Regions from separate parts of the Pantoea sp. Z09 genome, predicted to be linked through region 3. Evidence: predicted binding sites of a transcription regulator. Region 3 holds the regulator's gene; each other region holds the start of a gene.
What was found. The regulator LexA, encoded in region 3, represses DNA repair genes until DNA is damaged. The targets are predictions, from matches to a motif close to TNCTGTATGTACATACAGNA.

Region 1: a site for LexA is predicted at 1,882-1,901, ahead of dinB (DNA polymerase IV). Genes of this name have one in related genera too.
Region 2: a site for LexA is predicted at 1,252-1,271, ahead of dinG (ATP-dependent DNA helicase DinG). Genes of this name have one in related genera too.

What each region holds. Positions count from the first base shown of each region.
Region 1 is NZ_CP092373.1:3,052,223-3,055,857, reverse strand. Features, by position in the region: gene lpcA (D-sedoheptulose 7-phosphate isomerase) at 1-130, shown strand, start outside; gene MC269_RS14670 (class II glutamine amidotransferase) at 185-952, shown strand; gene dpaA (peptidoglycan meso-diaminopimelic acid protein amidase) at 923-1,666, opposite strand; gene dinB (DNA polymerase IV) at 1,959-2,990, shown strand; gene MC269_RS14655 (NADP(H)-dependent aldo-keto reductase) at 3,211-3,635, opposite strand, start outside.
Region 2 is NZ_CP092373.1:2,616,979-2,620,613, forward strand. Features, by position in the region: gene dinG (ATP-dependent DNA helicase DinG) at 1-1,226, opposite strand, end outside; gene MC269_RS12520 (histidine-type phosphatase) at 1,410-2,681, shown strand; gene MC269_RS12525 (GNAT family N-acetyltransferase) at 2,666-3,133, opposite strand; gene MC269_RS12530 (GNAT family N-acetyltransferase) at 3,130-3,635, opposite strand, start outside.
Region 3 is NZ_CP092373.1:3,590,304-3,593,938, forward strand. Features, by position in the region: gene zur (zinc uptake transcriptional repressor Zur) at 1-251, shown strand, start outside; gene MC269_RS17200 (CsbD family protein) at 299-511, opposite strand; gene dinF (MATE family efflux transporter DinF) at 692-2,014, opposite strand; gene lexA (transcriptional repressor LexA) at 2,150-2,764, opposite strand; gene MC269_RS17215 (diacylglycerol kinase) at 2,871-3,239, opposite strand; gene plsB (glycerol-3-phosphate 1-O-acyltransferase PlsB) at 3,369-3,635, shown strand, end outside.

The DNA.
Region 1 (3,635 bases), 540 kb from region 3:
CAAGATGGCGGGCTCGGCGGATATCGAGATCCGCGTGCCGCACTTCGGCTACGCCGACCGCATTCAGGAGATCCACATCAAAGTGATCCATATCCTGATGCTGCTGATTGAAAAAGAGATGGTGAAGTAAAGGCGCTGGCCGCCGGGCAGCAGGCTGGCGGCATTTCTGACTAAGGCGGTAGCTATGTGCGAATTGCTCGGGATGAGCGCTAACGTTCCAACCGATATCTGTTTCAGTTTTACCGGCCTGGTGCAGCGCGGCGGCGGAACCGGCCCGCATAAAGATGGCTGGGGCATCACCTTTTATGAAGATCGCGGATGCCGCACCTTTAAAGATCCGCTGCCGAGCTATAACTCGCCCATCGCGCGGCTGGTGCAGGAGTACCCCATCAAGTCCCATTCGGTGGTGGCGCATATTCGCCAGGCGAATCGCGGGCCGGTGTCGCTGGAAAACACCCATCCCTTTACCCGCGAGCTGTGGGGACGCAACTGGACCTACGCGCACAACGGCCAGCTAAAAGGCTATCGCCAGCTGGAAACCGGCCATTTTCGTCCGGTAGGCGAAACCGACAGCGAAAAGGCGTTCTGCTGGATCCTGCACAAGCTGGCGACGCGCTATCCGCGCACGCCCGCCAACTGGCCGGCGGTGTTTCGCTATGTGGCGGAGCTGGCGGGTGAGCTGCGGCAGAAAGGGGTGTTTAATATGCTGCTGTCGGACGGGCGCTATCTGATGGCCTTCTGCTCAACCAATCTCTACTGGATCACGCGCCGCGCGCCCTTTGGCAAAGCGCAGCTGCTCGATCAGGACGTCGAGATTGACTTCCAGCAGCACACCACCGCCAACGACGTGGTGACAGTGATCGCGACGCAGCCGCTGACGGGAAATGAAACCTGGCACCGGATTGTGCCAGGTGAGTGGGCGTTATTCTGCCTTGGTGAGCGCCAGGAATGATTTAGAGGCGGCTTCGGGATTGACGATAACCGGGCTGCTGTTCATCACATAGCTGCCGCTGGCGACGTTGACCGTCGGCGGCTGATGGTATTTCGCAAACCAGGCATAGCCCGGCTGCAGCTCGCGCCAGAAGCTGGCGTAGGTCGAGTAGCGGTGGCGCTGCATGTTGCTGTCGGTCATGCGGAACGGAAAGATGCTGATCTCAACCTGCGGCTGGCCGTTGCGCAGCGCCGCGTTGACGTAGGTGAAGATCTCATCCATATAGGCATCGGTCATGGCGTAGCAGCCGATCGATTTGCAGTTGCCATGGATCATCAGGTAGTTGCCGGTATAGGCGTGATCGCGATCGTACTGGTTAGGAAAGCCGACGTTGATGGCGCGATAAAAGCGGCTGTCTGGCTTCAGCTGGTTGAGCCTGACGCTGTAAAAGCCTTCCGGGCTTTTAAAATCCCCTTCGCGGCGTTTCGGACCGAGGCCGCCGGAAAAGTTACAGATGCGGTAGGTGTCGAGCAGGCGAAATTCGTTGCCGATTTTGCCGTACAGCTCCAGCGTGCGTTCTTCCTTAAAAATCTGAATATAAATCGGCGTGCCGAGTAACTGTTTCTTTAATTCTTTGCTTACCGGCGTCGACATCTGCTGCGTCGGCTCGGGAGTCATTGCCATGCTGAGGGCTGGCATCAAAATCATCGCAAACAGAAGTGCGATTTTGCCCATGCTGTGTGTACCTTGAGTGAGGAAGAACGGTGACGCGAGACGCGTCTCAGACTTGCATTATCGGAAAACTCCGCTACCGCAGCGCAACATTAGCATTGTCTGTTTTTTTATCAAGACGCCGCCGGGTAAATTCACGCTTTCCTCAAGGGTTGACGGCCAGAAATTTGTAAACTTTAGTGGCGGCAGAGAAGCGGGATCCGTCGCGCGCCTTTTGCGTCTGTACATCTATACAGTATCATTAGGGCAGACGAAACTCTGACGGCGAACCAGCGTGAAAATCATACATGTCGATATGGACTGCTTCTATGCAGCGGTGGAGATGCGCGACAACCCGGCGTTGCGCGATATCCCCATCGCCATTGGCGGCAGCCGTGAACGACGCGGCGTGATCAGCACGGCCAACTACCCGGCGCGCACCTTTGGCGTGCGCAGCGCGATGCCCACCGCGATGGCGCTGAAGCTTTGTCCGCACCTTAAGCTGCTGCCGGGGCGTTTCGACGCCTATAAAGAGGCCTCGCAGCAGATCCGCGACATTTTTCTGCGCTATACCCCGCTAATTGAACCGCTGTCGCTGGACGAAGCCTATCTCGACGTTACCGACAGCCCGCACTGTCACGGCTCCGCCACGCTGATCGCCCGCGACATTCGCGACACCATCCTGCGCGAAACCGGGCTGACCGCCTCGGCAGGGATCGCGCCGATTAAGTTTCTCGCCAAAATTGCCTCCGACCTTAACAAGCCGAACGGGCAGTACGTGATTACGCCGCAGGAGATGTCGGGCTTTTTGCTGTCGCTGCCGCTGGCGAAGATCCCCGGCGTCGGCAAAGTGGCGACAAAAAAGCTGGAGGAGATGGGGCTGCACACCTGCGCCGACGTGCAGAAAGCGGACGTGGCGCAGCTGCTCAAGCGCTTCGGCAAGTTCGGGCGCGTGCTCTGGGAGCGCAGCCACGGCATCGACGAGCGCGGCGTGGTGGTGGAGCGCGAGCGCAAGTCGGTTGGCGTCGAGCGCACGCTGGCGGAGGATATTCACAGCTGGGAGGCGTGCCTGGAGATTATCGACTTTCTCTATGCAGAGCTGGAGCGGCGGCTGACTCAGGTGCGGCCCGACCGGCAGATCGCGCGCCAGGGGGTGAAGCTCAAGTTCAACGATTTTCAGCTGACGACGCAGGAGCATATCTGGCCGGAGCTGAACAAAGAGGATTTGATCGCGGTGGCGCGCAAAACCTGGGACGAGCGGCGCGCCGGACGCGGCGTGCGGCTGGTGGGGCTGCACGTTACGCTGCTGGATCCGCAGCTTGAGCGGCAGCTGCTGCTGGGGCTGTAGCTGCAAACGAAACCTAATCGTTAGCTAACAGGCAACGCTAAAATCAAGGCGCTGCCAGCCTGGGCCGAAGAGCAAAGCGTCCCGCGGCAGGGATGCCGCGGGCCGAGCGCGCAGGGATGCCTTGAGCGACTTTGCGATCGGGCCAGGCTGGCAGCGCAAATACCTGACAAACAGCCTACGCCCACCTCACTAAACCCACTCGCAACAGCTGCTCACCCCCTTAAGGCGCCGGATAGGTATAGCGGCGGTGAATCGCCTCGATCCCTTCCAGCACGTCGGCGTCCAGCGTCAGGTTAAAGCTGTCGATATTGATCTTCAGCTGCTCCATCGTGGTGGCGCCCAGCAGGGTGCTGGCGACGAACGGCTGCTGACGCACATAGGCCAGCGCCATCTGCGACGGATCCAGCTGATGCTTCTGCGCCAGCGCCACGTAGGCCGCGATCGCCTGCTGCGACTGCTCGCCGCTGTAGCGCGTAAAGCGGCTAAACAGCGTATTGCGCGCGCCGGCCGGTTTCGCGCCGTTAAGATACTTGCCGCTCAGCGTGCCGAAGGCGAGGCTGGAGTAAGCCAGCAGCTCGACGCCTTCGTGCTGGCTGATTTCGGCCAGCCCCACTTCAAAACTGCGGTTCAGCAGGCTATAGGGAT
Region 2 (3,635 bases), 970 kb from region 3:
ATCGCCGCCAGCCGCCACAGCTTGCTGACGGACTCAAACCAGCCGAACTGGCGGTTAAGCTGCAGCAAATTGCGGTGCAGGCGCATCAAATCGACGCTGCCGGTCTGCTCGCTCAGGGCGTTGATGAGCCCCTCCGCCAGCCCGCGCAGCGCGTCGCATAGCTTAAACAGGCGCGCGCAGAGCGACAGCAGCTCTTCTGGCAGCTCGCCCAGCACAAAGCGAAATTCTCCTGGCTGATGATCGGCGGGCAGCAGCGGATTCAGCGCCTGGCTCAGCGTGGTCAGCAGTTCGCGCAGCTCGTCGCAGTGCGCTTTAAGGCGCTCCGGGTTGCTGAGCGGCGGCGGTGATTTCGGGCGCATCTGCGTCATAATGCCCTCTACCAGCCGCACGAAGAGATCGAGCTGCAGGCTGCTCCAGCCGGGCGTGATGTCCGCGCTCATCTCCAGCGCGTCGCGCGCCACATCCGGCAGATGATGCCCTTCGTCCAGCACCAGCATCAGCTGTTTCGCCGGCGGCAGCACCGACTCATTTTCCATCGCCGCCATCACCAGCGCGTGGTTCGCTACCACCACGTCAACCTGCTCAATTTCACGGCGAGCGACGAAGAAGGGGCATTCGCGATACCAGCGGCAGTGGGAGCCGAGACAGCTCGCCTTGTCGGTGGAGAGACGCTGCCACAGGCTGTCGCTGATGTTCTCCTCGCTGTGGTCGCGCAGACCATCCCAGGCGTAGCCGCCGAGCGATTTTTCCAGCCGCGCGCACTGCGTCTGCTCCTCTTTGGTGCTGCTCACCGCCTCGTCGTCAAGATAGAGCAGCAGATCGCCCTGCTGATCGTCGCTGGCGGCCAGCGCCGCCAGGTTGCGCGGACAGACGTAGCGCCCGCGCCCGAAAGCGGCGGTAAAGGTCAGATCGGGAATGATCTTTTTCAGCAGTGGCAGATCTTTAGTGAAGATTTGATCCTGCAGCGCCACATTGGCGGTGCTGATGATTAGGGTTTTCTCTTCGGCGCGGCTCGCGGCGATGCCGGGGATCAAATAAGAGAGGGTTTTGCCGACGCCGGTTGGCGCTTCGATGGCCAGATGGCGCGCGTCGTTGCCCGCCAGGCACTTCGCCACTTCGGCGATCATCTGGCGCTGCGGCGCGCGGGGAATAAAGTCCGGCACCTGCTGCTGTAGCGCCTTATACCACTGCGCTATCTGGCTTTTAATTGCTGCTGTCAGGGCCATAGTCGTTTACCGCCGGGTGAAAATGGCCTGTATTTTTACACAGTAATCCGCCAGCGTCAGCTTCAGGGCGCATTTTTTCGCGCCGCCTCGTAGAATTCAGCACCGACACCCTCTTCGCCTGGCCAGCGGCCCGGCTTCGGCGCTATGGTGTGCCCTCACAGCCATTCTCATAAGGAAAGAGAGATGACTTTTGCCCGTATGACGCAGGTAGCGCGCCTGTTTCCAGCTCTCGCGCTGCTGTTTTTCGCCGCTCAGGCGAGCGCGCAGCCAGACTATCAGCTGGAAAAGGTGGTGGAGCTAAGCCGCCACGGCGTTCGCCCGCCGACGCCCGGCAACCGCAGGGAGATGGAGGCCGCCACGCAGCGCCCCTGGCCGATATGGCGCACGCGCGACGGCGAGCTGACCGGCCACGGCTACGCGGCGGTGGTGAATAAGGGACGCTGGGAAGGCGACCATTATCGCCAGCTCGGTTTGCTGACCGCCGGCTGCCCGCAGCCACAGACCATTTATGTGCGCGCCAGCCCGCTGCAGCGTACCCGCGCCACCGCCGAGGCGCTGGTTGACGGCGCTTTCCCCGGCTGCGGCGTCGCGATCCATCACGTGGCGGGCGATGACGATCCGCTGTTCCAGACCGACGCCTTTGCCGCGACCCGCTCCGATCCCGCGCGGCAGCGCGCGGCGGTCGCGGCGACAGCAGGGGATCTGGCCGCGCGCCAGCGGGCGCTGCAGCCGGCCATTCAGGCGTTGAAACAGGCGGTGTGCCTCTCCGAGGCTCGCTGCGCGCTGTTCGATCAGCCCTGGCAGATCCGCCAGAGCAAAAGCGGTAAGCCCTATGTCGCCGGGCTGAGCGTCATGGCGAGCATGGCAGAGACGCTGCGCCTCGGCTGGAGCGAAAACCTGCCGCTCAGCCAGATCGCCTGGGGCAACATCACGCGCGCCTCGCAGATCGGCGCTATCCTGCCGTTGCTGACGGCGAACTACGACCTCAGCAACGATGTGCTCTATACCGCGCAGAAGCGCGGCTCAATTTTGCTCGACGCCATGCTAAAACAGATCGCGGGAGAGGATGCCGCGCCGAATGCGAGCTGGCTCCTGCTGGTAGCGCACGACACGAATATCGCCATGGTGCGCACCCTGATGGGCTTTAGCTGGACGCTGCCCGGCTATACGCGCGGCAATATTCCGCCCGGTAGCAGTCTGGTGCTGGAGCGCTGGCGCGACAACGCCAGCAGCCAGCGCTTTCTGCGCCTCTATTTTCAGGCGCAGAGTCTGGATGCGCTGCGCCGCCTGCAGCCGATCGATGCGGCGCATCCGCTGCTGCGCGAAGAGTGGCGGCAGGCTGACTGTCGCGTGACGCCGGTCGGCACCCTCTGCCCGCTAAAAAGCGCCGTGCGCGCGTTAAGCCAGCAGATCGACCAGCAGGCGGTGACGCCGGTCAGCTATGCCTCGCCCTGACCGTCCAGCCGCTTGCCCAGGCACTGCGCCTGCGGCATCGCGGCATAGGGGCCAAACGACGCAATCGGCTGATAGCCGTGACGCGCGTAAAATGCCAGCGCACGCCCGTTTACGCGTCGCGTTTCCAGCCACAGCTGCTGGTAGCCTGCCTGTCGCGCCTGCTGCTCAAGGAAGGTCAGCAGCGCCGCGCCGACACCGCGGCTCCCCGGCAAGGCGAACATGCGTTTAAGTTCGGCCACGCCAGGCTGTAACGGACGGAACGCGCCGCACCCGACCGGCTGCCGCTGCGCATTGCGCGCCACGGCGAACAGGCGTCCCGGCATCATCATCTCCGCCGCATCAAAGCGGGCGCGGCCGCTGCTGCCGGTCAGCCGTGCCAGCGCGTCGGAAAGCTGATCCAGCAGCCAGCGCGCATCGGGATGATCCGCGCTTTCACGCGCCACCTGAATCATAGCCGGCAAGCCAGCTGCTTAAACATCACCGTCGTCGCCTCTCGTTCGCCGGTAATCGACTCGGCGTAGCCGGGGATCGCACCAGCGATCTGCCAGCCAAGCGACAGATAAAGATCGGTGGCGACGTCGCCGCTGCGGGTGTCGAGCACCAGCAGCGTTTTATCCAGCGCCTGCGCCCGCTGCTCGGCCAGCCGCATCAGCTGGCGCGCAATGCCCTGTCGGCGCGCGTGCGGATGCACCAGCAGCTTGCTCACCTCCGCGCGATGGCGGCCATTCGGCATACTGCCGACGCCGAGCATGACGCAGCCGACCACAACGTCGTGCTGAGAGGCGATAAGCAGCTCGCTCTCGCCGCTGACGAGGTTCGCCGCCCGACGGCGCCAGAACTGCTCTATCACGGCGCGATCCTGCGGGTCGGTAAAGCCGATGCTGGCGCCGTCCGCGACGCACGCCTGCAGCAGATCGCTCAGCTGGGTCAGCCGCTGGCGCGCCTGCGCGACAT
Region 3 (3,635 bases):
TCGAGGCGCCTGCCCATACCTCTGTAATGCTGGTTTGCGATCGCTGCGCGGCGGTGACAGAGAAACAGGCGAAGGGCGTTGAGAAAATTATCGACGAGCTGGCAGGCGAAGCGCGCTTTGCGCTGCGGCATAGCGTAATTGAGGCGCATGGCCTGTGCGTGGAGTGTGCTGAAGTTGAAGCCTGCACGCATCATGACAGTTGCGATCATGACCATGAGACTGAAGGGAAAAAGCGCGGTAAGAGAGGATAGGCGGCACGTCCCTGTGCCGATCGTTCAACCTGTGCTGAACGAGGAGATTACCAGCGGTAATCTTTATTGTTGGTTTCCCAGTCTGAGACCTCTTTTTCAGCCTCATCCTTCGCGTAACCGTAGCGTTCCTGGATTTTACCGACCAGCTGATCGCGTTTACCTTCGATAACCTGCATATCGTCGTCGGTCAGCTTGCCCCATTTTTCTTTAAATTTGCCTTTGAACTGCTTCCAGTTACCGCTCGCTTCGTCTTTATTCATGTCAGACCTCCACGTCATCCTTAGTTTTACATACCACCACACAATGGCAGTACGACAATACAAAGCGCTGCTGTGTCGCGCTGTTGTAGGGTAATTATAGTAGACGAATCGGCAACTGCCGGAATATTACAGAATAATCCAGGCGGTGCGGCCGCGCGCGGCGGCCGCCTTGAGGATAAATTAGCTTTTAAACCAGCGACTTAAGCGCCATTCGCGGCGCCAGATTAACCAGAGCGACACACCGCGCAGCGCGAGAAACACCGTGACCGCCAGCCATAAACCGTGGTTGCCCAGCCAGGGCAGAGTGAGCAGCGTCAGGAAGTAGCCGAGCGCGGCGATCGCCATGCTGTTGCGCATCTCGCGCCCGCGCGTCGCGCCGACGAACAAACCATCCAGCAGATAGCACCATACGCCCGCCAGCGGCAGAATGATTTGCCAGATAAGATAGTGATCCACCAGCTGCCGCAGCGACGCCAGCGAGGTGAGCATCGCCACGATAGCCTCGCCGCTTGCCGCGTAGAACAGCGCGAACGCCAGCGCGACCATGCCCGCCTGACGGCAGGCCGCCTGCCACACCGCCAGCAGCCGGTCGCCGTCGTGCGCGCCATAGGCTTCGCCGGAAACGGCTTCCACCGCATAGGCGAACCCGTCCAGCGCATAGGCAGTAAAGGTAATGAACATCAGCAGCACGGCGTTCGCCGCGACGATCTCCGGCCCCAGTCGCGCGCCGATAAGGGTCAGCGAGGCAAAGCAGAGCTGTAGCAGCAGCGAGCGCAGCATGATGTCGCGATTCAGGCGCAGCAGACGACGAATATCGCCGCGCCAGCTCTTTTTCAGCATCGCGAGGGAAATGCCGCGCATTTTCAGCACGCGCCATACCATCGCCAGCCCCACCGCCAGCGTCACGTATTCCGCCAGCGCCGTGGCGGTCGCCGCGCCCGCGACGCCCCACTTCAGCCCGAGCACCAGCCAGAGGTCGAGCAGGATGTTGACGGCGTTGCCGACCACCAGCAGCACCACCGGCGCGCGGGCATACTGCACCCCCAGCAGCCAGCCGAGCAGCACCATATTCGCCAGCGTCGCCGGCGCGCTAAGCCAGCGGATATGAATAAAGATTGCCGCCTGCGCCAGCACCTCCGGATTGCCGCCCGCCAGCCGTCCCGCCAGGGCGCTTAGCGGATCGCGCAGCAGAATAAACAGCGCGCCGGCCAGCAGCGCAATGAGCAGCGGCTGCGTCAGGGCGCGCGCCAGCGCCAGCGGATCGCGCGCGCCGAACGCCTGAGCGGTGATGCCCGTGGTGCTCATGCGCAGAAAGAGGAGCAGCATAAAAACGAAGCTGGTGATGGTTGCGCCAATGGCTACGCCGCCAAGATAAACCGGGCTGTCGAGATGGCCGATAACGGCGGTGTCCACCAGGCCAAGCAGCGGCACGGTGATATTGGAGAGGATCATCGGCAGCGCCAGCCGCCAGAGTTGTCGGTCGTTTGCGGTGAAGAGACGCATCAGCCGGTCCATGCCTGAAGACGTAAAAGAGAGAAGCGCGGCGTGAGGGCGCAGAGTGCAGCCCCGACCGCTTTAGCAAGCGTTAGCGTTCAGACGCCCGACAAAAAGCCGCTGCAGGCGTCTGAAATCAGCCGGTCAGAGCCACTCGCCGTTGCGCACCACGCCTACCGCCAGACCTTCTACGGTCAGCGACTGCGTGCGGGTGTCGACGATAATCGGCTCGAAGTCGTTGTTTTCCGGCAGCAGATGCACCACGGTGCCCTGTTTTTTCCAGCGTTTCACGGTGACTTCATCATCGATACGCGCGACCACGACCTGGCCGTTGCGCACGTCCTGCGTTTTATGCACCGCCAGCAGGTCGCCATCCATGATGCCGATATCTTTCATCGACATCCCGGCGACGCGCAGCAGAAAATCAGCGGAAGGCTTAAACAGGTCGGGATCGACTTTGTAGTGCGTCTCGATATGTTCCTGCGCCAGCAGCGGCTCGCCAGCGGCGACGCGGCCGATTAGCGGCAGGCCGTTTGACTCTTCCTCTTCCATCAGCAGGCGAATGCCGCGTGATGCGCCGGAAACGATCTCAATGACGCCTTTACGCGCCAGCGCCTTCAGATGCTCTTCGGCGGCGTTCGGGGAACGGAACCCCAGCTGCGAGGCGATTTCCGCACGCGTTGGCGGCATGCCCGTCTGGTTGATATGGTCGCGAATCAGGTCATAAACCTGTTGCTGCCTGGTGGTTAATGCTTTCATCCCGCCCCCTGGTTGTTTATACAGTCGCTGTGAGTATATACAGGTATTGGCGAAATGAAAACCAAAACCCAGGGAAATAACAGCCGTTTGGGGAATTGTGGAAAGCCTAGCGCAAATGCGACCAAAGCAGCGCGATCCAGACAAAGAGCGCCAGTATGATAGCGAGCAGTACGGCGGCGGAACCCATATCCTTCGCCCGGCCAGCCAGCGGATGACGCTCCTGGCCGATGCGGTCGACCACCGCTTCGATAGCGCTGTTGAGGATCTCGACGATAATCACCAGCACCACGGAGCCGATCATCAGGATGCGCGCGACGGTGTCGACATCCAGCCAGCAGGCGACAAGGATAGCGATAATGGCGGCGGACGCCTCCTGGCGAAACGCGGCTTCATGCTGCCAGGCGGCGCGCAGCCCTTGCCAGGAGTAGCCGGCCGCTTTCACAATTCTCAGTAAACCGGTGGTATTACTTGCCATAGTGAGGGAACCCTTTGAGTTGTTTGACGTCAATGTCTGGGCCGGATGCGTTTGGCACCACCACAGATCTTCGCAGCACTTTCTGGTATGCTTGCGGCGCTTTGCTAACAAGAGGCTTCATGTTTGTCTATGTCAGGTTGGCGTAAACTCTATTATAAATTGTTGAATTTACCACTCTCGGTTCTGGTAAAAACCAAGGCTATTCCGGTCGATCCGGTTTCCGAGCATGGGCTCGATCCCACGCGGCCGATTATGTACGTGCTGCCATACGATTCCAAGGCGGATTTGCTGACGCTGCGCCAGCAGTGTCTGAAGCATAATCTGCCCGATCCGCTGTCGCCGCTGGAAATTGACGGCGCGCTGCTGCCGCGCCACGTCTTTATTCACGACGGTCCG